2 regions of the Bacillus vallismortis genome follow, and region 2 is predicted to be linked to the other one. Evidence: a T-box and tRNA genes for the amino acid it is inferred to sense, from the RefSeq annotation. Region 2 holds a T-box; the other holds one or more tRNA genes.
The links. The T-box of region 2 lies ahead of thrS (threonine--tRNA ligase). A T-box ahead of a tRNA ligase gene usually reads a tRNA of that ligase, here a tRNA-Thr.
Positions count from the first base shown of each region.

Region 1: it has a tRNA-Thr gene. The T-box ahead of thrS (threonine--tRNA ligase) is inferred to sense a tRNA for this amino acid. The anticodon was not compared.

Region 1 is NZ_CP026362.1:3,322,675-3,337,990, forward strand. Features, by position in the region: gene cdaR (CdaA regulatory protein CdaR) at 1-581, opposite strand, end outside; gene cdaA (diadenylate cyclase CdaA) at 574-1,395, opposite strand; gene rsiW (anti-sigma-W factor RsiW) at 1,555-2,181, opposite strand; gene sigW (RNA polymerase sigma factor SigW) at 2,195-2,758, opposite strand; tRNA gene BV11031_RS17460 (tRNA-Gln) at 2,987-3,058, opposite strand; tRNA gene BV11031_RS17465 (tRNA-Tyr) at 3,063-3,147, opposite strand; tRNA gene BV11031_RS17470 (tRNA-Thr) at 3,170-3,242, opposite strand; tRNA gene BV11031_RS17475 (tRNA-Val) at 3,247-3,322, opposite strand; tRNA gene BV11031_RS17480 (tRNA-Glu) at 3,326-3,400, opposite strand; gene BV11031_RS17485 (2-thiouracil desulfurase family protein) at 3,582-4,037, shown strand; gene BV11031_RS17490 (GNAT family N-acetyltransferase) at 4,050-4,532, shown strand; gene murQ (N-acetylmuramic acid 6-phosphate etherase) at 4,641-5,558, shown strand; gene BV11031_RS17500 (MurR/RpiR family transcriptional regulator) at 5,572-6,423, shown strand; gene BV11031_RS17505 (PTS transporter subunit EIIC) at 6,449-7,816, shown strand; gene pbp4b (penicillin binding protein PBP4B) at 7,873-9,198, shown strand; gene BV11031_RS17515 (glycoside hydrolase family 3 protein) at 9,227-11,155, shown strand; gene BV11031_RS17520 (exo-beta-N-acetylmuramidase NamZ family protein) at 11,169-12,413, shown strand; gene btr (bacillibactin transport transcriptional regulator Btr) at 12,602-14,191, shown strand; gene feuA (iron ABC transporter substrate-binding protein FeuA) at 14,282-15,235, shown strand; gene BV11031_RS17540 (FecCD family ABC transporter permease) at 15,255-15,316, shown strand, end outside.
Region 2 is NZ_CP026362.1:3,915,441-3,930,756, reverse strand. Features, by position in the region: gene BV11031_RS20780 (transglycosylase domain-containing protein) at 1-171, shown strand, start outside; gene BV11031_RS20770 (YwhD family protein) at 483-1,001, opposite strand; gene BV11031_RS20765 (site-2 protease family protein) at 1,014-1,673, opposite strand; gene BV11031_RS20760 (2-hydroxymuconate tautomerase) at 1,782-1,970, shown strand; gene BV11031_RS20755 (MarR family transcriptional regulator) at 2,013-2,432, opposite strand; gene thrS (threonine--tRNA ligase) at 2,552-4,468, opposite strand; T-box leader at 4,523-4,744, opposite strand; T-box leader at 4,777-4,999, opposite strand; T-box leader at 5,032-5,259, opposite strand; gene BV11031_RS20740 (YwgA family protein) at 5,356-5,856, opposite strand; gene BV11031_RS20735 (HD domain-containing protein) at 5,892-7,193, opposite strand; gene BV11031_RS20730 (YuzB family protein) at 7,354-7,578, opposite strand; gene BV11031_RS20725 (RsfA family transcriptional regulator) at 7,793-8,575, shown strand; gene BV11031_RS20720 (carboxylate/amino acid/amine transporter) at 8,719-9,609, opposite strand; gene ywfL (octanoyl-[GcvH]:protein N-octanoyltransferase) at 9,780-10,625, opposite strand; gene cysL (cysJI operon transcriptional regulator CysL) at 10,673-11,572, opposite strand; gene pta (phosphate acetyltransferase) at 11,718-12,689, opposite strand; gene hemQ (hydrogen peroxide-dependent heme synthase) at 12,958-13,722, shown strand; gene bacG (NADPH-dependent reductase BacG) at 13,858-14,637, shown strand; gene BV11031_RS20690 (transaminase BacF) at 14,652-15,316, opposite strand, start outside.

The DNA of each region.
Region 1 (15,316 bases), 590 kb from region 2:
TTTTCCAGATTCACCGAAGCTTTCACAAGAGAAATATGATCAATCACATCTTTAGATCCGGTGATCTGCACATTTTTCGGGCTGACAATCGGCTGCTCCGGAGAATAGCCTTTTTTCATCTTGCTTTTATTATAATACTCCACTTCTACAGGAAAGCTTTTGGTCGTTCGTTCTTGAATTGTAACTGTCGTAACCGATGGATTAATCGAGATTGTGAGTCCATCCGACACGTTTTTGGCCTTAAGCTCGACCTTATGTGTGCCGGTTTTCAAGTCCTCCATGTCGGCATATATTTCAAAGTTCTTTGTCTGTCTGGCCTTTTTCACGGCGCTTGTCGAACCTTTTATTGTGACATTCACTGTTTGCGGAACACCTGTCACGACGTAGTTTTCATCATCGTAATACGCTTTAACCGGAATGTCGGTCAGTGTTGCCTCATCAATCGTTGATGTCGGAAAAAAAGATTCACCTGGTTTTTTCGGAGTCGGTGCTTGATTGCTGTTAACCGCCACATAAAGCAAGAGCGCGAAAAGCAGAGCAATGATTTTTACAGCCCAGCGGTTGTTTAAGAATTTATCCATTTTTCTTGCCCCTCCAATACCAGCGGTTAGAAGAAGTGTCTCTGGTGTTTTTCTTAAACTCGGCTTCAAGCATTTCTTTCAGCGCTTCTTCAGTCAGTTCTCTGTGAAGGTCGCCGTTCTTTGCCACACTGACGCCGCCGGTCTCTTCCGACACAATAATCGTCAAACTGTCTGTCACTTCACTGATGCCGACAGCCGCTCTATGCCGCGTGCCCAGTTCTTTTGAAATAAACGGGCTTTCAGAAAGCGGCAGATAACAGGCGGCAGCGGCAATTTCATTATTCTTCATAATCACCGCACCGTCATGCAGCGGAGTGTTCGGAATAAAAATATTGATCAGCAGCTCGGAGCTGACTTTGGCATTCAATGGGATGCCAGTCTCTATATAATCGCCCATTCCAGTGTCCCGCTCAATGGTCAGCAGGGCTCCTATACGGCGTTTCGCCATATAATTGATCGCCTTTGTGATGGCCTCAATCGTTTTCTGTTGCGCTTCCTCCACAGGCGTGCCGCTCCTTGAGAAAAAGCGGCCGCGGCCAAGCTGCTCAAGCGCTCTTCTCAGCTCAGGCTGAAAAATAATAATGATTGCTAAAAATCCCCATGTTATCGCTTGGTCCATCAGCCATTGAAGCGTACCGAGGCCCAAATATTGGCTTGCCATACGAACAAGCACGATCACGACAATTCCTTTTAACAGCTGAACCGCTTTCGTGCCGCGTATGACCATAATAAGCTTATATATCACATACCAAACAAGGAGAATATCAACGGCATTGCCGAGGTACTGCAAAAAAGGGATATCCTCAAAAGCCATTTCCTCGTCCTCCAAGATTTCAGTCATTTCGTATTTTGTGTTTAACGTGTTACGCATATGTACTTAACATAGCGAGCCCATTATACCACATTTCGATTTGGCAAGTGAAATGCGCCAGCTCTTTCAGCCCGTAAAAAAAGAGCAAAGCGGCGACACGCTTTACTCTTTGTCATTCGGTTTTAATGCATTGAGTACACTTTTCCCCGTGGACTTCAATTTGTACCATGTCCAGTCGAATAATTGATTGATTTCATCAATCTGACCGGTGACTTGTCCAGCAGAGGCCATATACTTTTCGCCATTTACAACGGTTACATCCCCGTCTATTTTGCCTTTAATAATGAGCTTGCCGTTTTTGACAGTCACATCACCTTTGACCGTCTCACCTTCAGGTACGATTACAGTATGATTCTGCACCACAAGATTCGGCTGCTTGGACACGCTGAAGTTATGGTCATTATGCCAGCTGTTTAAAAACCCCCCGCCCATCAAAATGATGAATACCGCAGCAGCTGCGATAACAGGATGGGTTCTGAACCATCTTTTCACAGAAGCTCTTTTCTTCTCCTTAGGCAATTTCGCCATGACATTAGCGGTAAAATCCGCAGGGGCTTCGACATGCGATGTGCTCCGCACGAGCGCTATAGATTTTTCCATCTCATAAAAATGCTTTCTGCATTTCTCGCATGTCTCAAGATGTTCATTTAATACGCGTTCATCTTTCGGAAGGATATCTCCATCAAGATGCATATGCATAAGCTGCACAATTTGTTCAGGACAGCTCATTTCATCACCCCACTTAAAGATCCCTTAATTGTTTTCGAAGAGCCTCTCTCCCTCTGTGAATCCGCGTTTTCACAGTCCCCACAGGAATGTTCAGAATCTCGCCGATTTCAATTAATGAGAGTTCGTCAATATACTTTAATACGATTACTGTTCTGTATTTGTCAGGAAGCTTTAAAATTTTCTGTTGAATCGTGTTTGATAGCTCCAGCGACACTATTGCATCTTCTGGCAAAACTCCGTCTGCGGCGATTTGTGAATACATGGTCAAGCCTTCCGTACCAGCCACCTCTGCATCGAGGTAATAATCCGGCTTCTTTTTGCGAATGCGGTCAATCGTCAAATTGGTCGCAATTCGATAAAGCCAAGTTGAAAATTTCCGGTTCGTATCAAAACTGTCGATATTAACGTACGCCCTGATGAAAGCCTCCTGTGCAATATCCTCCGCCTCATGCACATTGCCGAGCATACGGTAGCAAAGCTGATAAATTTTATCCTTGTAAATATCAACGATGTCCGCAAATGCATTTTGGTCGCCTTTTTTGACTTGCTTAATTCTCTTTTTAATCATCATTTCCATATTTATCTAACCTCTGCCTTCACCGGTCTGTATGTATACGAGCTTCGTTTGAAAAGGTTTCAATTTTTTATAAAATAAGTTTAACAAATTTTTGGCAGGGTGTAGATGGTAATTCGCCAATAAACTACCTTAACATATGATTAAAATTATTATACAGACTGAACAGTTAGAAGTTGGAATAATCATCACAAAAGAAAAAAGACACCTTTTGGTCAAAGGTGTCTGTGACTGGGCTAGCTGGATTCGAACCAACGCATGACGGAGTCAAAGTCCGTTGCCTTACCGCTTGGCTATAGCCCAATAATGGTGGAGGGGGGCAGATTCGAACTGCCGAACCCTGAGGGAGCGGATTTACAGTCCGCCGCGTTTAGCCACTTCGCTACCCCTCCACATAAAATTTTGAAAAAACAGTGCCGGCAAGAGGACTTGAACCCCCAACCTACTGATTACAAGTCAGTTGCTCTACCAATTGAGCTACACCGGCAAGATGGTGGAGGATGACGGGCTCGAACCGCCGACCCTCTGCTTGTAAGGCAGATGCTCTCCCAGCTGAGCTAATCCTCCAAATGGTGACCCGTACGGGATTCGAACCCGTGTTACCGCCGTGAAAGGGCGGTGTCTTAACCGCTTGACCAACGGGCCGTTTGTGTTCTCGTCGAGCTGACAAAAGTTATTATATACAGGTTGACCTCCATTTGTAAAGAGAAAAATTGAATTTTTTATTTTCAAACTTTTTAACCCCTTTTTTAAGTGAAAAAGCCTACCAACATTAGTCATTTATTTTATGATAGAAATAAGCGAATCCGAGGGAGGAGTAACCAAAATGATTCTAGTCAGTTCTTGTCTTGGCGGCATTGAATGCAGATACAACGGCTCTCACGCCGCATCAGAGAAAATCAGAAAACTAGTCGATGAAAAGAAAGCAGTCATGGCTTGCCCTGAGCTTCTCGGCGGCTTCTGCACGCCCCGTGAGCCTGCAGAAATCATCGGAGGCACTGGCGAGGATGTACTCAATGGAACCGCGAAAATCATGACGGCTTCAGGAGAAGATGTAACAGAATTATATATGAAAGGCGCCGCTAAAACATTAGCTTACGCAAGAGAAATCAATGCTTCTGCCGTCATATTAAAAGAAAACAGTCCGTCATGCGGAAGCAATTTTATTTATAATGGCACATTCTCTGGCAGAAAAATCGCCGGCAGGGGAGTGACCGCCGCACTATTAATACAAGCAGGCTACCGCGTCATTTCAGAAAATCAGCTAGACGACATATTGTAAGGAGGCCGCTACATGACTCTAGACATATCTTTATCATTCTATAAACCTGAACATTTGCAGGAACTTCAATCATTCACGTTAAACAACGATGACAAACGCTTTACCTCTCTTCCCAAAGAGGTGCTGACTCAGACCTTAGGCGTAAAAGACCGATATCCGGTTGTCATTCTAAAAAACGATCTGCCGGTCGGCTTTTTCATTCTATATACGTCAAAAGAAACGCTTGCTCCCTATACTAACAATCCATTTGCTTTACTGCTCAGTTCCCTGTCAGTAAACGCTGCACATCATGGAAAAGGCTATGCAAAAAAAGCAATGCTTCAGCTACCCTCGTTTGTGAGCGGTTATTTTCCATGGTGTGATGAAATCATTTTGGCCGTCAATTACCTAAACACACGCGCAAAACAACTTTACATGAAAAGCGGATTCCTGGATAAAGGAAGGAGGAGAATCGGGCCGCTAGGAGAACAGCTGATTCTTCATTATTTCTTATAGTCTCAGATGAAATAAAATTTCAAAAATAAAAAACAGAGTTGAAATACAATGACAGAAATGAATATACTGAATATTGAAATACATTATATTGAAACAGGGGGCATCCTCATGTCAGAACCATTAAACCTTCACCGTCTCACAACGGAATCACGCAATAGCCAAACAGCTGACATCCATAAAGCAAACACACTCGGCATCCTCAAAATGATCAACAACGAAGATTTGAAAGTCGCAGCCGCCGTTCAGCAGGTTCTCCCCAAAATCAAAACAGCTGTAGACTGCGCCTGCGACTCGTTTCAAAATGGGGCCCGGCTCATATACACAGGCGCCGGCACAAGCGGCAGACTCGGTGTCATGGATGCTGTTGAATGTCCTCCCACCTTTAGCGTAAGCCCAGATCAGGTCATTGGAATCATGGCTGGAGGCTCCGAAGCATTTTTGCAGGCAGCAGAGGGCATTGAAGACAGTGAAGAAGCAGGAGCCGAAGATTTAAAAAACATACAGCTTACATCAAACGATACCGTCATTGCCATCGCAGCAAGCGGCCGCACACCTTATGCCGCAGGCGCCCTCACATACGCCCGTAAAGTCGGAGCACATACCATCGCCCTTACCAGTAATGAAAATTCCGCCATCAGCAAGGAAGCTGATCACAGCATTGAGGTTGTCGTCGGACCTGAGGCTATAACCGGATCAACACGTATGAAAGCCGCATCTGCTCATAAAATGATTCTAAACATGATATCCACCGCTGTCATGGTCAAAATCGGCAAGGTTTACGAAAACTTGATGGTAGACGTCAACGTCAGCAACAAAAAACTAAAAGAACGCGCCATCAGCATCATCCAAAGCCTTACAAATGCTTCATACGACACAGCCAGACAAACTCTGGAACAAGCCGATCATCACGTCAAAACGGCAATCGTCATGCTCAAAACAAGCACAGATCAGGAGCAAGCTAAAATATTACTAGATGAAGCAAACGGTTTTATAGACAAAGCTATCGAAAATCACCATTCAGGATAAGGAGAGAACGAGCATGGCAACAGGCGGTATAGCGATCATCCAATCAATGAAGCACAAGCTCCCTCCATCGGAGCGTAAACTTGCGGATTACATCCTAACTCATCCCCACAAAGCAATCGAAAGCACTGTCAGCGAAATCAGCGTCTTAGCCAATTCAAGTGACGCTGCCGTCATCAGGCTCTGCAAATCACTCGGACTAAAGGGCTTTCAAGATTTAAAAATGAGAGTGGCAGGCGATCTGGCAAAGCCTGCTACTCAAGGCTACCGGGACATTTCGCCCCACGAACCGCTGTCCTCCATTTCTGAAAAAGCGGCCGGCAATGCCATCCAGGCCATTCAGGATACTTCAGACCTGATGGACTACAAAAAGCTGGAACAAGCGGTGTCTCTGCTTCTCAAAGCTCATACCGTGCATTTTATCGGCCTCGGGGCTTCCGGCATTGTCGCTAAGGACGCCCAGCAAAAGTGGCTTCGGATTCATAAACAAGCAACCGCGTTCACAGACACTCACCTTGTGGCATCATTAATCGCAAATGCAGATAAGGATGATATCGCATTCGCCATTTCGTTTTCAGGAGAGACCCAGGAAATCATTGAATTGCTCACGATGGCTAAGAAAAAAGGCATCAAAACGATCAGCCTCACACAATTCAGTCAGACATCCGTCTCCGCGCTGGCTGATGTCCCATTGCACACAGCATATTCCAACGAAGCCCTGATTCGAAGTGCAGCCACTTCCTCCCGCCTCGCCCAGCTTTTTATGATTGATGTTTTGTTTTTAGGCATGGCGGCTGAGCGGTACGAAGAAACAACCGGCTATATCGATAAAACAAGAGCAGCCATACAATCTTTGAGAAAAAAATAAGGCAGCTAGAAGAGGAGGGGTTTTGATGAGCAAAGAAAAGAACTACCATCATCTCGCAAAGAAAATCCTTGAGCTATGCGGAGGAACGGGCAATATTTCCTCGTATACGCATTGCATGACGCGTCTGCGTATTACGCCTTACGACAAAAGCAAAGCAGATGCCCATGCTTTAAGAGAGCTTGACGGCGTATTGGGTGTCGTTGAAGCTGAAACCTTACAAATCATTCTCGGAACCGGAGTCGTCAATCATGTCTCAGCCGCTTTCTCGAAGCTCGTGTCAGCTGGAGAAGGTGTGGACGTCAAAGATGCAGCAGCCAAAAAGAAAGCCGACATAAACCGAAAAAACGCCACTCCTTTTAAACGTTTCTTACGTAAAATGGCCAGCATCTTCATCCCTCTTATTCCCGCACTCGTCGCTTCCGGTTTAATTACCGGGATTACCAAGGCAATCATTCAAGCCGGCTGGCTCTCTGCAGAATCACAAGTCGCTGTTATCCTGACAGTCATCGGCTCAGGGTTGTTCACTTATCTCGGCATTCTTGTCGGCATTAACGCATCGAAAGAATTTGGCGGGACACCCGCTCTTGGAGCTCTGGCAGGGATCTTGATTATGAATCCGGAGATCGCAAAGATCAGTTTATTCGGAGAACAGCTTCTTCCGGGCAGGGGAGGTCTGATCGGAGTTCTTTTCGCAGCCATATTCATTGCTTACACTGAACAAAGTATCCGCCGTTTTATTCCTCAATCACTTGATATCATTGTCACCCCAACCGTTTCACTGTTAATCACCGGAATCGTAACATATGTCGTATTTATGCCTTTAGGCGGCTTCATTTCTGATGCTATTACAGACGGTCTTCTGTCCATCTTGGATATCGGCGGCATCGCTGCAGGCTTTATTCTGGGCGCTACCTTTCTTCCCCTCGTCGTGACCGGACTGCATCAAGGCTTGACGCCTGTGCACATGGAACTGATCCATTCAATCGGAAATGATCCTCTGCTCCCTATTTTGGCTATGGGAGGCGCGGGACAGGTAGGCGCGGCCTTTGCCATCTTTGTCAAAACGAAAAAAACAACATTGAGAAAAGCGATCGCCGGAGGACTGCCTTCGGGGCTGCTCGGCATTGGTGAACCGCTGATCTTCGGGGTCACGCTGCCACTTGGACGCCCGTTTCTAACAGCCTGCTTAGGAGCCGGAATCGGCGGCGCCTTTCAAGCTTATTTTCAGATAGCTACCATTGCGATTGGTGTCTCCGGACTGCCGCTTTCCTTTCTCGTCCTATCTTCGCAAATCATTCTGTATATCATCGGACTCTTTATTTCCTACACGGCCGGCTTTTTATTAACGTTTGCGTTTGGCTATAAAGATGAAATGGCTTCTCAGTTCGATTAAATAGTTTCTGTTTTAGGGATAGTAAACAGGATAAACGCAAGGAAAGGAGCAAACCTATGAAAACAAAGACACTTTCCTTATTCAGTGCCATATTCATTCTATCTATACTGGCGCCCAACGAAACCATCGCGCAAACAGCAGATAACCAGATTGAGCCGAAAACCATCAATGCAGAAATTGCACAATTCTCGTCGAAGAAACTAAGGAAGGTTGATCGGATGATAGAACGCGATGTTGAAGCAGGATTTCCTGGCGCTGTTCTTGTCATCGTGAAGGACGGCCGCGTCATTAAAAAAGAAGCGTACGGCTACAGTAAAAAGTACGAAGAATCAGAGCTGTTGCGCCGTCCGGTTAAAATGAGAACCCGCACGATGTTTGACTTAGCCTCAAATACGAAAATGTACGCAACTAATTTCGCATTGCAGCGTTTAGTCAGCCAAGGAAAGCTCGACGTCTATGAAATGGTTTCTGCATATTTGCCTGATTTCAAAGATCAGCCAGGAGACCTTATGAAAGGAAAAGACAAGATTCGTGTCATTGATGTTCTCCAGCACCAATCAGGGCTCCCCGCAAGCTTTTACTTTTACACGCCGGAAAAAGCCGGTATGTACTTTTCTCAGGAGCGGGACAAAACAATTAAATATCTGTCGAAAATTCCGCTCGATTATCAAACAGGGACAAAACACGTATACAGTGACATCGGATACATGATCCTCGGCTGTATTGTCGAAAAGCTCACCGAAAAACCGCTTGATGTCTACGCTGAGCAAGAACTTTACAGACCGTTGGGACTCAAACATACCTTATACAATCCGTTGCAAAAAGGCTTCAAACCGAAGCAGTTCGCAGCGACTGAACGTATGGGCAACACGCGGGACGGCGTTATTCATTTCCCTAACATCCGCACAAACACGCTGCAAGGAGAAGTGCACGACGAAAAAGCGTTTTACTCAATGGGAGGCGTGTCCGGCCATGCTGGATTGTTCTCAAATGCTGATGATATGGCTATTCTGCTGCAGGTCATGTTAAACAAAGGATCATACCGAAACGTTTCTTTATTTGATCAGTACACAGCCGACCTGTTTACAGCCCCTTCAGCAACAGATCCAACATACGCTCTTGGCTGGCGGCGAAACGGAAATAAAAGCATGGAATGGATGTTTGGCCCTTACGCCAGCGAACATGCTTATGGACATACCGGATGGACAGGGACAGTTACAATCATTGATCCTACTTACAATTTAGGCATCGCATTGTTAACAAACAAAAAGCATTCACCAGTTGCTGATCCAGAGGAAAATCCAAATGGGTTTGAGGGCGATCAATTTCCAACAGGCAGTTATGGAAGCGTCATTACCGCGATCTATAAAGCGATGGAATGAATGATTCGACGATAGGAGGAAGCTTTCTATGAAAACCGTATTTCCGCTTATCCTTTCAACCGTTCTCTTTCTATCATGTTTTCTCGGCGTCAGCCAGACAATAGCTGCTTCAGCCAGCAGCTCAGCTGACGCCAAGCAGCTTGTCAATCGCATGACGTTAGATGAAAAACTCGGCCAGATGTTGATGCCGGATTTTAGAAATTGGCAAAAAGAAGGCGTTTCTTCTCCTCAAGCCTTTACAGAAATGAATGAAGAAGTCGCTAGTCTTATCAACAAATATCATTTCGGCGGCGTGATCCTTTTTGCAGAAAACGTAAAAACAACAAAGCAAACCGTTCAATTGACAGACGCTTACCAAAGGGCCAGCCCCAACATCCCGCTCATTCTGAGTATTGATCAGGAAGGCGGCATTGTTACGAGATTAGGGGAGGGGACTAATTTCCCGGGGAATATGGCACTGGGTGCTGCCAGAAGCAGAATCAATGCCTACCAGACTGGCACCATCATTGGGAAAGAGCTTTCTGCCTTAGGCATTAATACAAATTTCAGCCCTGTCATGGACATTAATAATAATCCTGATAATCCGGTGATTGGCGTACGGTCATTCAGCTCGAATCGGAACCTGACAGCACGACTCGGTTTATATACGATGAAAGGGCTGCAGCGGCAAGATATCGCCTCTGCCCTCAAACATTTCCCGGGACATGGAGACACGGACGTTGACAGCCATTACGGACTGCCTCTTGTTTCCCATAGTCAAGAACGCCTTCGTGAGATCGAGCTCTATCCCTTTCAAAGAGCTATTGATGCCGGTGCTGATATGGTGATGACAGCTCACGTTCAATTTCCTGCCTTTGATGACACCACGTACAAAAGCAAACTCGATGGATCGGACATTCTGGTTCCGGCGACACTCTCGAAAAAGGTGATGACCGGTCTTCTTCGTCAGGAAATGGGCTTTGACGGCGTCATCGTTACCGATGCCCTCAATATGAAAGCAATCGCAGATCATTTCGGCCAGGAAGAGGCTGTGGTCATGGCTGTAAAAGCGGGCGTCGATATTGCCTTAATGCCCGCCTCAGTTACTTCTCTGAAAGAAGAACAGAAATTCGCACGTGTTATTCAAGCGTTAAAAGAAACAGTGAAAAACGGAGACATTCCTGAACTTCAAATCAACAAATCAGTTGAAAGAATCATTTCCCTGAAAATAAAACGCGGTATGTATCCAGCTCGAAACGATGACAGCATAAAAGAAAAAATAGACAAAGCCCAGAAAATCGTAGGAAGTAAACATCACCTGAAAGCGGAGAAAAAAATAGCTGAAAAAGCAGTGACCGTATTAAAAAATGAACAGCACACCTTGCCGTTCAAGCCTAAAAAAGACAGCCGGATCTTAATTGTCGCGCCTTACGAAGAACAAACGGCTTCGATTGAACAAACCATTCACGATCTCGTCAAGCGAAAGAAAATCAAACCCGTGTCCCTCAGCAAAATGAATTTTGCCAACCAAGTATTTAATGCCGAGCATGAAAAACAAGTAAAAGAGGCTGATTATATCATAACCGGATCTTATGTCGTGAAAAATGACCCTGTCGTCAACGACGGTGTCATCGACGACACCATATCGGATTCAAGCAAATGGTCCACCGTATTTCCGAGAGCTGTCATGAAGACTGCACTGCAGCACAACAAACCATTTGTCTTAATGAGCCTGCGCAACCCATATGATGCAGCCAATTTTGAAGAATCTAAGGCGCTCATAGCTGTCTATGGATTTAAAGGGTACGCGAATGGCCGTTATCTACAACCCAATATTCCCGCCGGAGTTATGGCGATATTCGGCCAGGCAAAACCTAAAGGCACACTTCCAGTCGACATTCCGTCAGTCACGAAACCGGGAGACATCCTGTATCCATATGGCTACGGTTTAAATATCAAAACGGGAAAACCGCTCTAATAAGGAGGGACACATGAGAAAAACAATATTCGCATTTCTCACAGGGTTCATTATGTTTGGAACGATAACGGCTGCCTCAGCATCACCCGATTCCAAGAATCAAACAGTTAAAAAACCTAAAGTCCAGACCGGTATAGATACGCTTTTGCCAGCTTATAAAAAACAGCTCAAAGGAAAAAGAGTCGGATTCATCACCAATCCAACAGGCGTAAATGCATCTTTGAAAAGCAGTGTCGATATTCTTTATGAAAACCCAGATATCAAACTGACAGCGTTATTCGGCCCTGAGCACGGCGTCCGCGGCGACGCTCAGGCAGGAGACGAAATTGGCTCTTACATTGATGAAAAAACCGGGATTCCCGTATATAGCCTTTACGGGAAAACGAAAAAACCGACACCAGAGATGCTGAGAAATGTCGATGTTCTTATGTTTGACATTCAGGATGTCGGGACCCGTTACTACACGTACATTTATACAATGGCCTACGCCATGGAAGCCGCTAAAGAAAATGACATTCCTTTTATGGTGCTGGACCGCCCCAATCCTCAAGGCGGAAAACATATTGAAGGGCCAGTCTTAGAACCTGAATACGCTTCATTTGTCGGACTGTATCCCATTCCGCTAAAGCACGGAATGACCATAGGTGAATTGGCTGTACTGTTCAACAAAGAATTTGACATTGGTGCCGATCTCACAGTAGTGAAAATGAAACATTGGAAACGAAAAATGGATTTTAACGATACCCGACTGCCTTTCGTCCTCCCTTCACCGAACATGCCGACTGTGGAAAGTACATTTGTTTATCCCGCAACCGGTCTGATTGAAGGAACAAATATATCCGAAGGGCGGGGTACCACAAAGCCATTCGAATTCATTGGGGCTCCCTTTATCAAAAGTACCGAGCTTGAAGAAATATTGAACAGTAACAATCTGCCTGGCGTGACATTCAGAGCAGCTTCATTCACACCGACGTTTTCTAAATATCAGGGAACGCTTTGCCATGGTGTGCAGCTCTATGTGACAGACAGAGAAACGTTTGAAGCGACCAGAACAGGTCTATCACTCATTAAAACCCTACATGATCTCTATCCTGAGGATTTTGAGTTCCTTTCAACAGGGTCATTTGATAAACTGGCAGGCAACGGCTGGATCAAAACAGAAATTGAAAATGGCACTTCTATAGAAGACATCATAGATCGCTATGAAAAACCACTCAAACAATTCAGCAAAACAAGAAAAAAATATCTCATCTATTAAGACGTAAGCATCGTATGTTACACGTGTAACATATTCTTACCGAACAAAAGACCCTTACGTTCAAACGAGAGTAAGGGTTTTTTCATGACAAAAACCCACCCGCTTCATATAGGAAAACTTTCATTTATTTGGTACAATTCAATTGAAAATGATTATCAATTGAATGTTTCTGAAAAGGTGGTCTACTCTTGCAAAATACAGTCATTTATCATCCGATACAAATTGAATATCTTAAAAAAACAAGCGATCTCTTCTCAGAACAGCAATTAGCCGATTCATTCGTGCTGATCTTTCATTTAAGAGGAAACGGTCATATTTCGATCGGAACAAGTATCAACCCTCTGCAAAAAAAGACACTTTATGTTTGTCCGCCTAATGAGACCTTCGGCTTTTCACCTTCAGCCGAGGGAGATATAGATACTTGTCTGATCAGGCTTCAAAGCTATATCCAGAATTCCAGACAAGATCTCTTAGCGCCATATACAGATACGGAACTAGCCAAACTGAAGCATGTGAATGTTTCACCTATCGAAAACCTAGCAGCCCGGCTACATGAGCTTGCAGCGCTGTGGAGTGAGTCGTCTCATCTTTCTCAGTTAAAATGTGTGATTGAAGTACAAAGCCTGATTTATGACCTCTTCACTGCCAGTTTATCTGATCAGACGGATACACATTCAGCCATCGAAAAAACAAAGCAATACATCGAAACCCATGCCCATACAAAAATGACTCTTGCCCAGTTGTCGCAAATGGCGGGAATCAGCGCCAAACACTACAGCGAAACCTTTAAAAAACGGACGGGCCAGAGCGTAACAGAATTTATCACAAAAACGCGAATCACCCGAGCAAAACGGCTCATGGCAAGATCAAACTGCAAATTAAAAGAAATCGCTCATCAAACAGGCTATCAAGATGAGTTTTATTTCAGCAGAATCTTTAAAAAGCATACAGGCTGTTCACCTACAAGCTATATGAAAAATCGCCGAAAAAAAATTGCCGCATACGGAAAGGGCACAATGGGCCATCTCATCCCACTGAATCACATACCGATTGCGGCCGCACTCCATCCGAAGTGGACGTCTTACTACTATCAGCATTATTCGGCAGATATACCCGTCCATCTCAGCGCATACCGGTCTAATGAAAAATGGGAAGAAAACCTGCAGATGTTAGCTCAGGCTGAACCCGATGTGGTTTTCAGCATGGATTCCATTTCTCCAGAAGAACAAAATAAGCTCAATCGCATCGCAAAAGTCATATATCTTCCTTCAGAAGAAAGCTGGAGAAATCACTTTCTGCAAACTTCCTTATTCTTAAGGGAAGAGTCCGAAGCAGAAAAGTGGCTTGCGGCTTATGACCAGCAAACGGAGACTGCAAAAAAAATACTTCACCACACCCAAGGCCTGCGTTTTCTGTTTCTGAGGCTGCACAAGCAAAACTTCTATCCGGCACATCATCGAAGCGTCCGTGAAGTCTTTTTTGGAGATTTAGGATTCAACTCCGCATTAACAGCAGACACGCCTTCAGAGCAAGCGATTCCGTTAGAAAATATCGCAAACTGCGAAGCTGACTGCATCATGCTTTTTCTATTTAAAGAGCCTGAAACCATCGCTTACTTCAAGCAATTACAGCAGACAGAAGTGTGGCAAAACCTAAGCGCGGTGCGTAACAAACGAGTTTATCTTCTATCCTTCGACCCTTGGAATGAATACTCGGCTTTCGGGCACGAACGGATCGTAAAGCAAGCCATTTCTTTACTATCCGGTGAAAGTCCATGATAAATATGAATTTTATCCATGGTGTTATATCCGTTCATTCTCTATAATTCCAATTGATAATAGTTATCAATTGAACAGGAGGCTCTATAGATGAAAAAGATTTCTCTTACCTTATTAATCTTGCTTCTCGCGCTAACGGCGGCAGCTTGCGGCAGCAAAAACGAATCGACTGCCAGCAAGGCAAGCGGTTCAGCATCTGAGAAGAAGACTATTGAATACCTGGATAAAACCTATGAAGTATCTGTACCAACAGACAAAATTGCCATTACGGGAAGCGTCGAATCAATGGAAGACGCGAAACTGCTTGACGTTCATCCGCAAGGCGCGATTTCATTTTCCGGCAAGTTCCCTGATATGTACAAAGATATCACTGATAATGCCCAACCAACCGGAGAAAAAATGGAGCCAAACATTGAAAAAATTCTTGAAATGAAGCCAGATGTCATCCTTGCTTCAACAAAGTTCCCGGAAAAAACACTGCAAAAAATCAGCACAGCCGGCACGACAATCCCGGTCTCTCATATCTCTTCAAACTGGAAAGAAAACATGATGCTGCTTGCCCAGCTGACTGGAAAAGAGAAAAAGGCGAAAACAATCATTGCAGACTATGAACAGGATCTAAAAGAAACAAAAACAAAAATCAGCGATAAAGCAAAAGATTCAAAAGCGCTTGTCATTAGAATCAGACAAGGCAACATTTACATTTATCCTGAACAGGTGTACTTCAACTCCACTCTATATGGTGACTTAGGCCTTAAAGCGCCGGACGAAGTAAAAGCGGCAAAAGCGCAGGAGCTGATTTCGTTAGAAAAATTAAGCGAAATGGACCCGGACCATATCTTCGTCCAATTTTCTGATGATGAAAATGCAGACAAACCTGAAGCGTTAAAAGATTTAGAGAAGAATCCAATCTGGAAAAGCCTTAAAGCAGTCAAAGAAGATCATGTGTACGTCAACTCAGTGGATCCTCTCGCACAAGGCGGCACAGCGTGGAGCAAAGTCCGCTTCCTGAAAGCGGCTGCTGAAAAATTGACACAAAACTAATTCAGAGTAGGTTTTTTGTATGTATTCAAAACAGTGGACACGTATCATATTGATTACTTCTCCATTTGCTATCGCACTATC
Region 2 (15,316 bases):
GGCCCCGGCTGCGCAGCCAAGCACTACACGTATTTTGTGAAAGGCACTGAACCGTCGAACGTGTGCTATGGCGCTGAACCCGCAAAACCAACAAAAGACCGGCTTCCAGTCAAAGAAAGCCCCGTTTCCCCGAAAAAATGGTGGGACAAATGGCTGGGGCGGAATCATTGAAAATAACCCGGCTTCTCGGAGGCCGGGTTATTCGTATGGTTCCTTCATAATCCTTGGATGCAATCGAGCTGAACAATCGGTTTCGGGAATCCTTCGGGGATAAAGTGTTGTTTTCTCGTTTCTTCCATATCGGCTTTAATACCCAATCACCGATTCGAATGGTTTCGTACATCCTATCCCCCTAAAAAATGAAAAACCCCGAGTCTTGGTTCGGCTCGGGATTTTCCATGTCCTATTTCTGTATCACCAGTTTACTCAATGTTTACGAAAAATAGTACAAATTTTCTAAAAGTTCACAGAACGTTCACAAACTAATTATCTTCCGGAAAAAGGCCTTTTTTTAATTCATCTGGTGACCGATCCCATAGTCCCTGATCATGATTTTTCAGAAACTCGCCGAGCACACGCTTCGAGCTGTCGTCCATTTTATCAATGATAATGTTCCGTTTCATGGATTTATCCATCAGATTCACATGCTCAGGCAGCGATTTGTAGCCTCTTCTGATGCTTCTGTCAACCGTCAGTTCACAGGCTGTCACACCAGCGTAATAAGGCCCCTCTTCTCTTCTGTCAATCGTCACCCAGACAAGCCAGTATGGTTTGCCGTTCGGAACTTCTTCTTTGTTCGGCAGAAATTTAATTCCTTTTTCAACGGTGCTGCGGGCGTGCATGGCGCCGATATCAACGAACGCTTCTTTTTCCTCTACATCGACGAATACGGGGGAAATGTTATCGAGGCTGAGCGCTCCTACGCCGAAACCGCCGTGTCCGTCTGTCGGATCACTTTTGATAATATTAAACCCGATTGATTTTTTCTTTTTTTCTTCCATGAGTTCTACCTCCTACAAAAGCGGTTGAAATATCGCTGAAAACAGCTGTAAAATCTGATCTCTTCCGGCATTGAGCATCGGCCAAAGCACGTAAGATCCGAGCGGTGTCACAAACAGAACCAAAAAGACAATAAAGCCGTAGCTCTCCGCCTGCGTCATCTTGGCACGCACCCCCGGCGGAACGAGATCTTCAATGATTCGATAGCCATCGAGCGGCGGCAGCGGCAGCAGATTGAATAAAAACAAAACAAGATTCAGCTGAATCCAAATCGAAAAGAACTGATCAAGTCCAGTGCTGAATGCCGCAAGCTGCTCCATTCCGTATGCATGCATCAACACTAACAAAAAGAAACCGATAAACGCAAGAATCAGGTTACTGACGGGTCCGGCGATTGATACGAGCACGCCGGCAAGCCGAGGTTTCTTAAAGAAGCGGCGATTGACGGGAATAGGACGCGCCCATCCGAAGCCGGCCACCAGTATCAAAATGGTTCCTAACGGATCAAGGTGTTTAATGGGATTGAGCGTCAGTCTTCCTTGTTTTTTCGCCGTATCATCACCGAACTTGTAAGCGACATAAGCATGGGCAAGCTCATGCACCGTAAACGACACAATTAACGTGATGACGAGGTATGGCATTAAAGATAACGGATAATAAAAAAAACGGTCCAAGTGAGATATCCCTCTTTCTAAAAATGCAAGAATTTACTTTATTCAGTATACTATAAGAAGCCTCTTTTTCTAAAGAGAGGAAACGAGATAAAGGAGGATTCAACACCCATGCCATACGTAACCGTCAAAATGCTCGAAGGCCGTACAGACGAGCAAAAACGCAACCTTGTCGAGAAAGTAACAGAAGCCGTAAAGGAAACAACCGGTGCTTCTGAAGAAAAAATTGTTGTATTTATAGAAGAAATGAGAAAAGACCATTATGCCGTCGCGGGCAAACGCCTGAGCGATATGGAATAGTCTCTATAAAGCCGGCGTTTCGCACACCGGCTTTTTCTATCCCTATTGGGTCAGCTTCTCAATAATTGATAATAACGACTGTTTCTCTTCGGCTGTTAAACGTTCAAACATGCCGTCAATCAGCTGCTGGCGGTTTTCGATCATTTGCTGAGCCGCTCCCCGGCCCAAATCAGAAAGCGTAATCCATACAGTGCGGCGGTCATTGTTATTTCTCGATCGCTCAATAAACCCCTCCTGCTCTAAATGATTGAGAGCGGTGGTTGTGGCAGAAGGAGACAATGTGACTTCCTTTAGTATATCCTTTATGGTGCAGCTCCCATGTCTGTATATGATCCGCAGAATAAATCCTCTTACATTATTTACGTGTTTCGGAACGGTCGCTTCATCTAATTGCTTGGTGGTTTTCAAGTATTTTGTAAGTGCGTGATCCAGCAAATTTGCTTCCAGTTTGTCATGGTCCATGTCAATTTCCCCATTTCGAGATGCATTCAAAACATACGAACGATTTGATTTACTTATTATTTTACTGATTCCGAATAGGGAAAGTCAAAAAAGCAAAATGAGAATCCGCAGCTTTTCTCCTACATGCCTCGATTTTTCACCTGTTTGACAAGCTTATCTTTAAATGTCTGAAAAGGGGCGTGTTCACTCTCCTGATGCCCGAATTGGCGGACGTTTACCGCATCATGCTGCTCTTCATGATCTCCAAGCACAAGCACGTACGGGATTTTCTGCATCTGGGACTCTCTGATTTTGTATCCAAGTTTCTCATTGCGCTCATCAATGCCAGCTCGTATTCCCAGCTGCTTCAGCTCTGCCTGCACCTTTCTGCAATAGTCCAAGTGAACGTGCGAAACCGGTATGATCTGTGCCTGGACCGGTGCGAGCCAGACTGGGAAAGCCCCGCCGAAATGCTCGATCAAAATGCCGAAGAAACGGTCGATCGAGCCGAATACCGCTCTGTGAATGACGACGGGCCGAACCTTTTCATTGTGTTCATTGATATATGTTAAACCAAATTTTTCCGGCATTTGAAAATCAAGCTGAATGGTCGCGCATTGGTGGCTTCGTTTCAGGGCATCTTTGATGTGAAAATCGATTTTCGGCCCGTAAAACGCCCCGTCACCTTCGTTGATTTCATAAGGGAGGCCAAGCTTCTCAAGGACGTGTGCTAAGGCGCGTTCCGATGATTCCCAAAGGCTGTCATCGCCTAAAGAATCCTCCGGGCGAGTCGAAAGCTCAACCGAATACTCAAAACCAAAAGTGCGATATACCTCGTCAATCAGCCCAATCGCTTCTTTGATCTCGCTCTCAATTTGATCCTCACGAACGAAGATATGCGCGTCATCCTGGCAGAATGTCCGAACGCGAAGCATTCCATTTAAAGCACCGCTGTATTCATGGCGATGCACCTGGCCGAATTCCGCCATGCGAATCGGCAGATCCCGATAAGAATAAAGGCTGTTTTTAAAGATGAGCATATGGCCGGGACAATTCATCGGCTTCATGGCGAATTTTGTCTCATCCACTTCTGAAAAATACATATTGTCGCGATAATGATCCCAGTGGCCAGACTGCTCCCATAACCGCTGATTCATCATAAACGGCGTACGCACCTCATCATAGCCGGCCTTTGTTTGCAGCTCACGCGAGAAGCGTTCCAGCTCATTACGGACAACCTGCCCTTTCGGCAAATAAAACGGCATGCCCGGTGCTTCTTCAGAAAACATAAACAGCCCTAGTTGTTTGCCCAGCTTGCGGTGGTCTCGTTTTGCCGCTTCTTCCAGCATATGCAGATGCGCATCGAGCTCTTTTTTCTTGGGAAACGCAACCCCGCACACCCGTTGCAGGACTTCATTTTCGCTGTCTCCGCGCCAATAAGCGCCGGATACTCTTGTCAGTTTGAACGCCTTGATCATTCCTGTAGAAGGAAGGTGCGGCCCGCGGCACAGGTCAACAAATTCTCCCTGCTGGTACAGCGTGATATCCGCTCCGCGCGGAAGATCCTTCAAAATCTCCAGTTTAAACGGCTCGCCTTTTTTGGCAAACAGCTCTTCTGCCTCTTCGTAAGAAACCTCAATTCGTTTGATCTCATGGTTCTCATTCATAATGTTCTTCATTTCTTTTTCGATGGCTTCTAAGTCTCCTGATGTCAAACTGTGCTCCAGCTTCATGTCATAGTAGAAGCCGTCTTCAATCACTGGACCTATCCCCAATGACACTTCTCCATACAGGCGTTTCACAGCTTGAGCCAATATGTGCGCTGATGTGTGGCGGAATACCTGCAAGCCTTCTTGTGAATCAAGGGTGATAATCGAAAGCTTGGCATCCTCCTCCAGCTTAAAACTGAGATCAACGAGCTTGCCGTTGACCTGCCCCGCAGCCGCCTTCTTTTGCAGGCTGGAGCTGATAAAACCCGCTACATCTTTGACTGCAATGCCTTTCGGGTATTCCTTGACCTGTCCGTCGGGAAGCTCAATGTGTACATGTTTATTCATTTTTTAAACACTCCTTCATTATTTTTGTATATAAAAAAACACACCCGTCCCGCTGAAAGGGACGAGTGTGTGATTCACCCGTGGTTCCACCCAAATTCCCGACAAAAGCTATGTTGTCGGCTTGGTGCTATAACGCAGCATAGACGGCATTGGATACTTCAGTTCCCCAATGCTGCTCCAAGGCGGTAAATGATCATCCTAAGCTGGGAAGCTCTCACCTTTCCTTCCCTCTCTGAAAACCGTAACGACCATTCGTGTCCTTTTCTTCGCATGTATTCAATTCATAAAAAAAACACATCCATCCCTATACAAGGGACGAATGTGTTTATGATCCGTGGTTCCACCCAAATTCCCGACAAACGCTATGTTTATCGGCTCGGTGCTGTAACGCAGCATAGACGGCATTGGATACTTCAGTTCCCCAATGCTGCTCCAAGGCGGTAAACGATATTCCTAAGCTGGGAAGCTCTCACCTTTCCTTCCCTCTCTGAAAACCGTAAATATCATTCGTATCCTTTTCTTCGCATGTATTCAACTCATAAAAAAAACACATCCATCCCTCTACAAGGGACGAATGTGTTTATGATCCGTGGTTCCACCCAAATTCCCGATCACACACATGGTGTATCGGCTTTAAGGTGCTTTAACGCAGCATGACGGTATCGGATACTTTAGTTCCCCGATACGGCTCAAAGGCGGTAAGCTGCTTTCCCTGCGTTAGGAAGATCTCAGCTGTTCTTCCCTCTCTGGAAACCGTAAAAAGCATCTCATGTCCTTATCAGTGCCTGTATACATTACTGATTGTTAAATGATTTCATATATTTTACAATAAATTTTTTAAAACAGCAATCTTTTTTGTTAAAAAAAGCAAAAGATGCTCTGTATGGTTAACAAATCTGCTTCAATTCCTCTATGTATTGAAGCGCTTCGTCATATTCTTCATTCGTATATTTTTGCTTGCTTTTGATTGTAAAGACTTTTTCTTTCTTTTCCTCGGCCTCAAGCCCGTCAAAGTAAAGGATCGTGGAAACCAGCTCTAAAAACCGCGATGAACGGCTGTTCACACTGTCGATATAGCCCTTAATGTCTGGCATATCCAAATCTGCATGGTCTAAAAATGCGGAGCCTGTCTCGGTCAGTGAATAACGGTATTGAAAGTAGCCGCCCTTTTTTTCCTTCACCTCATCCAGAAATCCAAGGTTGCACAGCTCTTCAATCTGGAGCGTCAGTTCTTCTGAATACGGTCCATAAAAGTGAAAATCATATTTCTCATAGAAAGGAAACTGCATTTTCTTGGCGATATAAATCATTTTCTGCAGCTTCTTCCGCCCGATGATTTCTCCAGAATCCGAGAACACCTTCATCAGTTTTGCATGTTCTTTCAACAAATTCCCGACATCTCCTTTTTCCTTCTTTCCAATTTCTATGTCAGTCCCAGCAGCTGCCGGATTTTCATTTTCGCTTCCGGGTATTCAGAGCCGTCACAAATCAAGTCCTTCGGATAGTACAGCTTGTGGTCCGTCCGCCGTTTCCCGGAGATGGATTCCACAATAGCCGACTGTCTGGACAGTTCTTTAATTTGGCCGTTTTGCGTCAAGAGATGGATCGGCAGACGCTCCTCTTCCTCTCCCGGACGGTAAAAATCGTATGGCAGATCAGAAGAAGAATCAACGACCAAATAATAGCTCGGATCGATTCCCGCCTCTTTGAACAATGAAGTCAGCTCAAAATAAGCCGACATTTCTTCATTCGGATTGAATTCAACGTATTGGAACAGCTGGCGGTTAATGAATCTGCGGCACAAATCGGATAAAATCGCGTCCTCTTCATCCTCCCAGGCCTGGAAGTAATACAAAATAATAGATTCATCCAGCTTCACATAATCCTCCAGTATCAATTTCCCTTCAAAAATAGAATAGAAATGAACCGGAGCGTGAGTGAAGACATAGCCTTCATCATGAAGCTGCTTCGCTCTGTGAAGAATCTTCGTTAGTATAACCTCCGCGCTTCTTGTCACTGGATGGAAATATACCTGCCAGTACATTTGGTAGCGGCTCATGATATAGTCTTCGACAGCGTGCATCCCGCTTTCTTTAATGACGATCTGATCCTCGCGCGGGCGCATCACGCGAAGAATCCGCTCCATATCAAAATGGCCGTAACTGACGCCTGTATAATAAGCGTCGCGCTGCAGGTAATCCATGCGGTCCGCGTCAATTTGACTCGAAATCAGGCTGACCACTTGCTTGTTTTTATATGTTTTGGCAATGACTTCAGCAACATCCTGCGGGAAACGCGGGCTCACCTTTCTGAGCACCTGATTGACCTCTGTGTCCCCCAAAATGATTTCCCTTGTAAAATCTTCGTGGTCAAGGTGAAAGACTTTTTCAAATGAATGTGAGAACGGTCCGTGCCCGAGATCATGAAGCAGCGCCGCGGCCAAACAGAGTTCGCGCTCACTGTCATCCCATTCAGGGCGGCCTTTAAAGACATCATCGACCATTCTCCTGACAATTTCATAGACACCGAGAGAATGGTTAAACCGGCTGTGCTCAGCGCCGTGGAACGTCAAATACGTCGTGCCGAGCTGCTTAATTCTGCGGAGACGCTGAAATTCACGGGTACCGATCAAATCCCATATCAGCTTGTCCCGAACATGAACATAGCGGTGCACCGGATCTTTAAACACTTTTTCTTCTGATAATTTTCCATTTGGATACGCCATCGTCATTCCCTCTTTTTTTTAGCCGTGTTTCTATTATATCGACTCTATTCTTTGAAAACATCCTTGAATTTGCCCGGCGATTTGTTCCACCTTCACAAAACACACATTCTGCGAAGCAAAAAAGCCTGACCTGAGGCCGAGGCTATGAAAAAATATGTTTTTACTTTTTTATTTTCTTTTTTACTTTATCAATCAGCTCATCCTCTGTCGGAGCTGACAGCGGGCGATTGTTCACAAAAGCAAATGATTTTTTCCGTCCGGGCCCGCAATAAGATTGGCACCCTACCTCAACCTTTGCATCCGGGTCCACTTCTTTTAAACGCGGCAGCAATGTTTTGATATTAGTGGCTTGGCAATCATCACACACTCGAAATTCATTAGCCATGACGTACGCTTCCCTTCATTTCTATGTTCATCTATGTGAATAAACTTAAAATCGCTTTTCAAAAAAATCACATCGCTCTTCATTTTACAAGGATTCGACTGTTCCTGCAAGCCGCTCCATCCTTCGTATCTCCTATTCTTTCAGCCAACTTGTATAAATATTTTCCAAATTGGACACTCTAATACCATGAAACGAAAAATGGGAGTTGAGATAAATGACAAAACAGCGACAAGACGCTTGGTCAGAAGAAAATGATCTGCTTTTAGCCGAAACAGTGCTCCGGCATGTGAGGGAGGGCAGCACTCAGCTGAACGCCTTTGAAGAAGTCGGAGATCAATTAAACCGGACATCCGCAGCCTGCGGATTCAGATGGAACGCGGTCGTCCGCCATCAATATGAAAAAGCGCTTCAGCTTGCGAAAAAACAGCGAAAACAGCGAATGAGAGCGCTCGGAAACGGGCAGCCCGCAAAGAAAAGACTATTATATCAGCCACCTGCGGTTGATCCTGAAACAATTCAAGAAACTGCAATGCTGGAGGAACAGGCGAAAGCTGAAACTCCGACAGCCGAAAATGAGCAGCAGCCTTTACTGTCAGGCGAACACATGCCTTTTGTAGACGAAAGCTTTAAGGAAGAGTTAGCTAGTCTATCACACTTATTGTCTCCTCAAACGCCTTCAGCCGCGCCTGAGATGACGATGGATGATGTGATCCGCTTCCTGCAGAATTATGAAGGAAATAACGAGCAATCATCGGCATTAAGGATGGAAAACGAACGTTTAAAGAAAGAAAATCAAGAATTGCAAAGCAAAACGGAACAGCTTGAGGCAGAAGTTCAAAAGCTGGAAAAAGACCAAAAAACAATCCAAGAAGATTACGAAACCTTAGTGAAAATTATGAATAGAGCCAGAAAGCTAGTTTTATTTGAAGAAGATGAACATGCCTCTCCGTCCTTCAAAATGGACCGAAACGGCAATTTAGAAAAAATGGCAGAATAAGTTAGAGAAATCCCAAAACCAGCAGCTGTTTTGGGATTTTCGGCATGCGCAAAATCCCCTTTTCCATTGAGAAAAGAGGTTTTTATCATTTTGCAGCAGTTTACTCTATTCTTGTAAAATGAGGCCAAGCTTATGTGAATCTATTAAGACAAGTGAGCTGCCTCGGCCGTTTTTTGTTTACGCGGCGCAGCGGAAATGACCAGAAGCCCCAGCATCATCAGCGCAATGCCGAACCACGAGGAAAGTGAAAGCATTTCCCCTATGAAAAATACGCCCAGCAATGAGGCCGTCAGCGGTTCAGCTAAAGAAAGCGTGACTGCCGCCGAGGCCGGAACCCCGGTAAGCCCTTTCGCAAACAAAAAGTATGCGGCGCATGTTGCGATTAGGCCGATATAAAGGCTCGTTCCGAATCCTCTCGGTGTCAATATCCACGAGATATCTGATTGCCATAAAAGCGGCGTCAGCAGGATGGCGCTGATCATAAAGACAACGGCGGAGGTTGCTCGTGGAGGCTGGGTTTTCATCATCGCTTTACTGATGAGCGTATAACCAGCAAAAGAAGCACCAGCTCCAAGCGCCATAAGCACGCCAGCCACATCAATCCGGACATTCGAACCGTCGGAAAACAGGAGCCAGCAACCGGCTAAAGCCAATACAGTCGCGATCCACCACGAGTTTTGCGGGCGTTTTTTCAAGACAGCCCACTCCATGCTCCCGGCAATAATAGGCGCACTTCCGATCGCAATCACAGTCCCTACCGCAATTCCGGTTTCTTTAACAGCTGTGAAAAACAGCGGCTGGTAACACGCCATACAAACTGCTGCCGATAACACGAGCGGCCATGACCAATTTTTCACGTCAAGCTCACGGCTCATCCAAACCGCTAGCAGCATGGCGCTTCCTCCTATTAATAATCTGAACGCTCCAAATGCCAGCGGTGTGGAGTTTTCTGGAGCCATTGCCTGAACGGTTCCCGTGGTTCCCCAGAAAAAAGCCGCGATCAGCACAAACAGGCTGTAAACATTCCCTTTCATCTGCCTCTCCCCTTTGTATATGGATGCTGATTTCATTTTACCGTTTTTCTTTTTGTCATGGTTATCCGCATGTAAGAAGGATTTATCTGAAAACAAGATGATTGGAGATAACATGCCGCTTGAAATAAAAAATGCATGCCCGCCGGATACGGCTGGCATGCGAAGAACGTTCACCCAAATACCTTTGCATTCCGTTCAGCCATTCGGACGAGGTTTTTCTCAAATGCCATTTCCTCATCGATGGACAGCCCGGCTGAGTATAGATGGGTGCTTAACGCTTTTAATTCTGTCAGTAAAGCGAACATTAAGTCTTGTACGGAGATGTCTGTTTGCAATAGCTCGCTTAGGGACGCCATCGTTTCCGGACGGATCTCGGGATAGACGCCTTTTTTATCGTTTTGTCTGTCCTTTAGCGCCGCTTCGTAGAACCGTCTGATCAAATCGGCTCTTTCACTGCCGCTTTTGTCCGCGCATAGATAAATTTGAACTGCGACTCCGCCGCGAACGCGTCTTTGAGAGATGCCGGCGAACTTTTTGCCATTGATGCTGAGGTCATAGCTGCCCGGACAATACGAGCCTTCAATTTCATAGGCTTCGATCTTTGCGTTGTATGGGCTTAGCATCCGTCTCATCAGCTCAACCATCGCTTCGTATCCTTTGTCTATATCGATGCCTTTCTTTTCATCCTCGAATATGAGCGAGATATTTAAAACGCCTTCATCCAAAACGACGGCAAGGCCGCCGGAATTGCGTACAATCACACGGTATCCTTCGTTCTCCAAGAAAGAGATACCGTCCTGCAAAAACGGGAGGCGCGTATCCTGTATTCCAAGGACAATTGTATTGTGGTGCACCCAGGAGCGCGCTGTCGCCGGCGACACGCCTTTTCCGACGGACATGCACAGCGTATCGTCCATTGCGAAGGATTGCTTCGCGTCAAATAAAGGGCCGAGACTGGATTGGTCAATGACTCTCCATGTCGGCTGCATCAGTAAATCAATCGGTTGGTTTGCCATCTATGTAAAACCCTTTCATGTTAGGCTTATGAACGAACACTATTATATCATTTCAGCCGCTGTGATTGATAATTGCTTTTCAGCATTGTAATGAAAATTTCTTTGTTTTTTGTATTCTCCATAAGAGGTGAATGAATGTAAGACAACTTGCGCTTCAACGAGAAATCTTTTATCTGGAGAATGGAAATTTCTCGATGGATCAAATCCTTGTGCAGCACGCTTCTGGATAAAACCGACAGTCCCATGCCGCTGATCACCGCTTCTTTTACCCCTTGATTGCTGCTGATGGTGAACATCGACTTTGGCCGCAGTCCGTTTGAGCTGAGGACATGGTCGAGAAATTCTCTCGTTCCGGAGCCTTTCTCTCTTGTCACCCACGCTTCGTTTTGCAAATCGCTGATTGAAATATCACTCCGTCCCGCCAGCGGGTGCTGATTCGGCGCGGCAATGCACATTTCATCCTCCATGAACGGCTCAATTTCAAGTTCATTCTCATTTGTATGTCCTTCAATCAGCCCGATATCGGCCTGAAGCATCCGCACACGTTCACTGACCTCCTCTGTATTGCCAATCATGACATCGAGGTTCAGCTCTGGATACAGCTTTTGCAGCTGGGCCAATAGCGGCGGAAGAATATACTCTCCGATCGTAAAGCTGGCAGCTATTTTCAATTCGCCTTTCACATAGTGATGATGCGCATAGATTTCAGCCTTTGCTTGCTCGTAGAGAAATACCATTTGCTTTGCTCTTTGATACAAAATGTCCCCTGTCGGCGTTGTCGTAAAGTGTTTTGGCGATCGGTTCAGGAGGGCTGTTTGAAATTCTTTCTCAAGATTTTTGATATGCAGGCTGACGCTGGGCTGGGAGATCATCAGCTTTTCCGCCGCTTTTGTGAAGTTTTTTTCTTCTACTACCGCTATAAATGTTTTCAGCACGTCGTAATACAAAAACCCCACCCCTGTCATTAATGAAATACATCGTTATGATTCGTTTTCTTTATTGTACTCATATCATCAGTCTTGGTAAAGAAGGCTATACGAAGGCGCAAAAAAAGCAGCCCTCCGGAAGAGAGCTGCCATCGTCTTCATTTTATTACAGTGCTTGAACAGCTGTAATTAATGCGAGGTTGTAAACATCCTCAGCGTTACATCCTCTTGAAAGGTCGTTTACAGGCATATTTAAGCCTTGCAGGATTGGTCCTACCGCTTCAAAGTTGCCTAAACGCTGAGCGATTTTATAGCCGATGTTGCCTGCTTCAAGGCTTGGGAATACGAATACGTTAGCATCCCCTTTGATATCGGAATCCGGCGCTTTTTTCTCAGCTACAGATGGAACAAATGCAGCATCGAATTGGAATTCGCCGTCAAGTGTCAGTTCAGGCGCTTTTTCTTTGGCGATTTTCACAGCATCAGCTACTTTTTCTGTTTCATCAGATTTTGCTGAGCCTTTTGTCGAGAAGCTGAGCATTGCCACGCGAGGCTCAATGTCGAACATTTTTGCTGTATTGGCACTTTCGATCGCAATCTCGGCAAGATCTTGGCTGTCAGGCGCAATGTTGATCGCGCAATCGGCGAATACATATTGCTCTTCTCCGCGAGCCATGATGAAAACGCCGGAAGTCTTTTTCACGCCTTCTTTTGTTTTAATGATTTGAAGAGCAGGGCGGACAGTATCGGCTGTTGAATGAGCCGCTCCGCTCACAAGGCCGTGTGCAAGGCCTTTGTACACCAGCATAGTACCGAAGTAGTTCTCATCTAATAACGCTTTACGAGCCTGTTCTTCTGTCGCTTTGCCTTTACGGCGTTCTACGAATGCTTGTACAAGGTCTTCCATGCCTTCATATGTATGAGGATCATAAATCTCAACGCCATCCAGCGCCAGATTCAGCTCTTTTGCTTTTGCTTGGATCTCATTTTCATTGCCGATCACAATCGGATTCAGCACTTTGTTTCCTGCAAGCTTGCTGACCGCTTCTAAAATACGCTCGTCTAAGCCTTCAGGGAATACAATTTTAACATCTTTTCCAGCTACTTTTTCTTGCACTGTTGAAAATAAATCTGCCACGATAAAACCTCCTCAAAAAGTTACAAAAACGCTTTCTTTTACTAGCATACTCTTCTTCCAATCAAATTCAAACAGCCAACTTTCATTATAGCGCTTTCATGAAAAAATCTTATTTTTCTAATTAATTTAAGTGGCTCATTCTTTCCTTATAGCATCTCTTATTTTTATGGAGTTATGCGAATTGGATGTTCAAGGTTTCTCCACAGTAGAATCGGATAAACTATGATATAGTGAAGGCAATCATGAAAAGTAATAGGAGTGAAGATAAATGAGTGAACAGCAAATGACCAATGAAGCGGCGAAAACGCTTGACGGCTGGTATGCGCTTCATGATTTCCGCACAATGGACTGGACTTCCTGGAAGATGCTGTCCAGTGATGAGCGCCAATCTATCATACATGAATTCACAGGATTGCTTGAAAAATGGGGCGTAGCCCAAAAAGAAGGAAAAGGGTCACAGACTCTTTACAGCATCGTCGGCCAAAAAGCAGATTTTATGCTGATGATTCTTCGTCCTACAATGGAAGAATTGAATGAAATTGAGCTCGAATTCAACAAATCAAGACTTGCCGAGTTCACCATTCCGGCTTACTCCTACGTATCAGTGGTAGAGCTGAGCAACTACTTGGCAAGCGGCGACGGCGACCCTTACGAAAATCCGCATGTGCGTGCGCGCCTTTACCCTGAACTGCCTGAATCAAAATATGTATGTTTCTATCCAATGGATAAAAGAAGATCCGGTAACGACAACTGGTACATGCTTTCAATGGAAGAACGCAGAAATTTGATGAGGAGCCACGGCTTAATCGGCCGCAGCTATGCGGGCAAAGTCAAACAAATCATCACCGGCTCAGTCGGCTTTGACGATTACGAATGGGGCGTTACACTATTCAGTGATGATGTGCTTCAATTCAAAAAGCTTGTGTATGAAATGCGTTTTGACGAAGTCAGCGCCCGCTACGGCGAATTCGGTTCATTCTTTGTCGGCAACCGCCTTTCGCTTGAGACACTTCCACAATTCCTATATGTATAATACCTGCTCCCGCCCTGGCCGGCGGGAGTTTTTCAATTCCCCTTTATCAGAATTTAAATAAAATTTGCTATTTTCTCTGTTTTTTCTTACGATGGAGATAATCATAATCCATTTTTTTCAAAGGGGTGCAGTAATTTGTCAAAACGAACCGCGTTTATTATGGGAGCCAGTCAAGGGATCGGAAAAGCAATCGCTCTGAAGCTAGCAGACCAGCATTTTTCTCTCGTCATTAATTCACGAAACTTGGACAATATTGAGCCTGTCAAAAAAGACATTTTGGCCAAGCATCCTGATGCGAGTGTCATAGTCCTTGCGGGCGATATGTCTAACCAAGATACGAGAGCCGGCATTTTTCATCAAATCGAATCTCAGTGCGGACGGCTTGATGTTCTGATTAATAATATCCCGGGCGGCGCGCCTGACACATTCGAAAACTGCAATACAGAGGATATGACGGCCACGTTTACACAGAAAACCGTCGCCTATATTGACGCTATCAAGCGTGCCGCCTCACTGATGAAACAAAATGAGTTTGGCAGAATCATCAACATCGTCGGGAATCTTTGGAAAGAACCGGGCGCCAATATGTTCACAAACAGTATGATGAATGCTGCTTTAGTTAACGCGAGTAAAAATATTTCCATCCAGCTTGCCCCTCACAACATTACTGTCAACTGCCTGAATCCTGGTTTTATCGCTACAGACCGTTACCATCAATTTGTGGAAAATGTGATGAAAAAGAACAGCATATCCAAACAAGAAGCAGAAGCACAGATTGCCTCCGGGATTCCGATGAAACGTGTCGGATCAGCCGAAGAAACCGCGGCGCTCGCCGCGTTTCTCGCCTCTGAGGAAGCCTCCTATATCACCGGACAGCAAATTTCCGCTGATGGCGGCAGCATGAAAAGCATATAAAAAAATCCCGCTTTTTAGCGGGATGCTTCTTGTAATGATGCAAACTTTAGGTTCAGCTTTTGAATCCGCATGACAAATTCCCGCAGATCCTCCTGCTTCGACACCATTGATATTCTGACATGCCTATTTCCGTTGCTTCCGAATATGTCGCCCGGCGTGACCACAACATGGGCATGTTCCAGCAAGTAATCGGAGAATTGATGAGATGTTTCAAACACTTTCGGAATCTCAGCCCATACGTAAAACGTCCCTTTTGGCTTTTCTATCTTCCAGCCCAGTTCTTTTTCACACATCTCCGTAAAAAAGTCAATTCGTTCCTCGTAGATTCGTTTCAACGATTCCGTTTGCTCCGGATCTCCCGAAAGTGCTGCACTCGCCGCCTGCTGCAGTCCGCCGAACATGCCGACAAATACATGATCCTGAAATTCATTGACGGCCTGAATGATCTTTTCATTCCCGACGGCAAACGCCATTCTCCATCCGGCCATGTTAAATGTTTTTGAAAATGAATACAGCTCTGCCCCGACAGCTTTGGCATCCTCTGCCTCAAGAAAGCTGGCCGGTTTTTTATCAAATTCAAACGCGCCATATGCAAAATCATGAATCAAGTGGATCTTGTGCTCTTTCGCAAAAGCTGCCGCTTTTGCATAAAAAGCCGTATCCGCCACAGCTCCCGTCG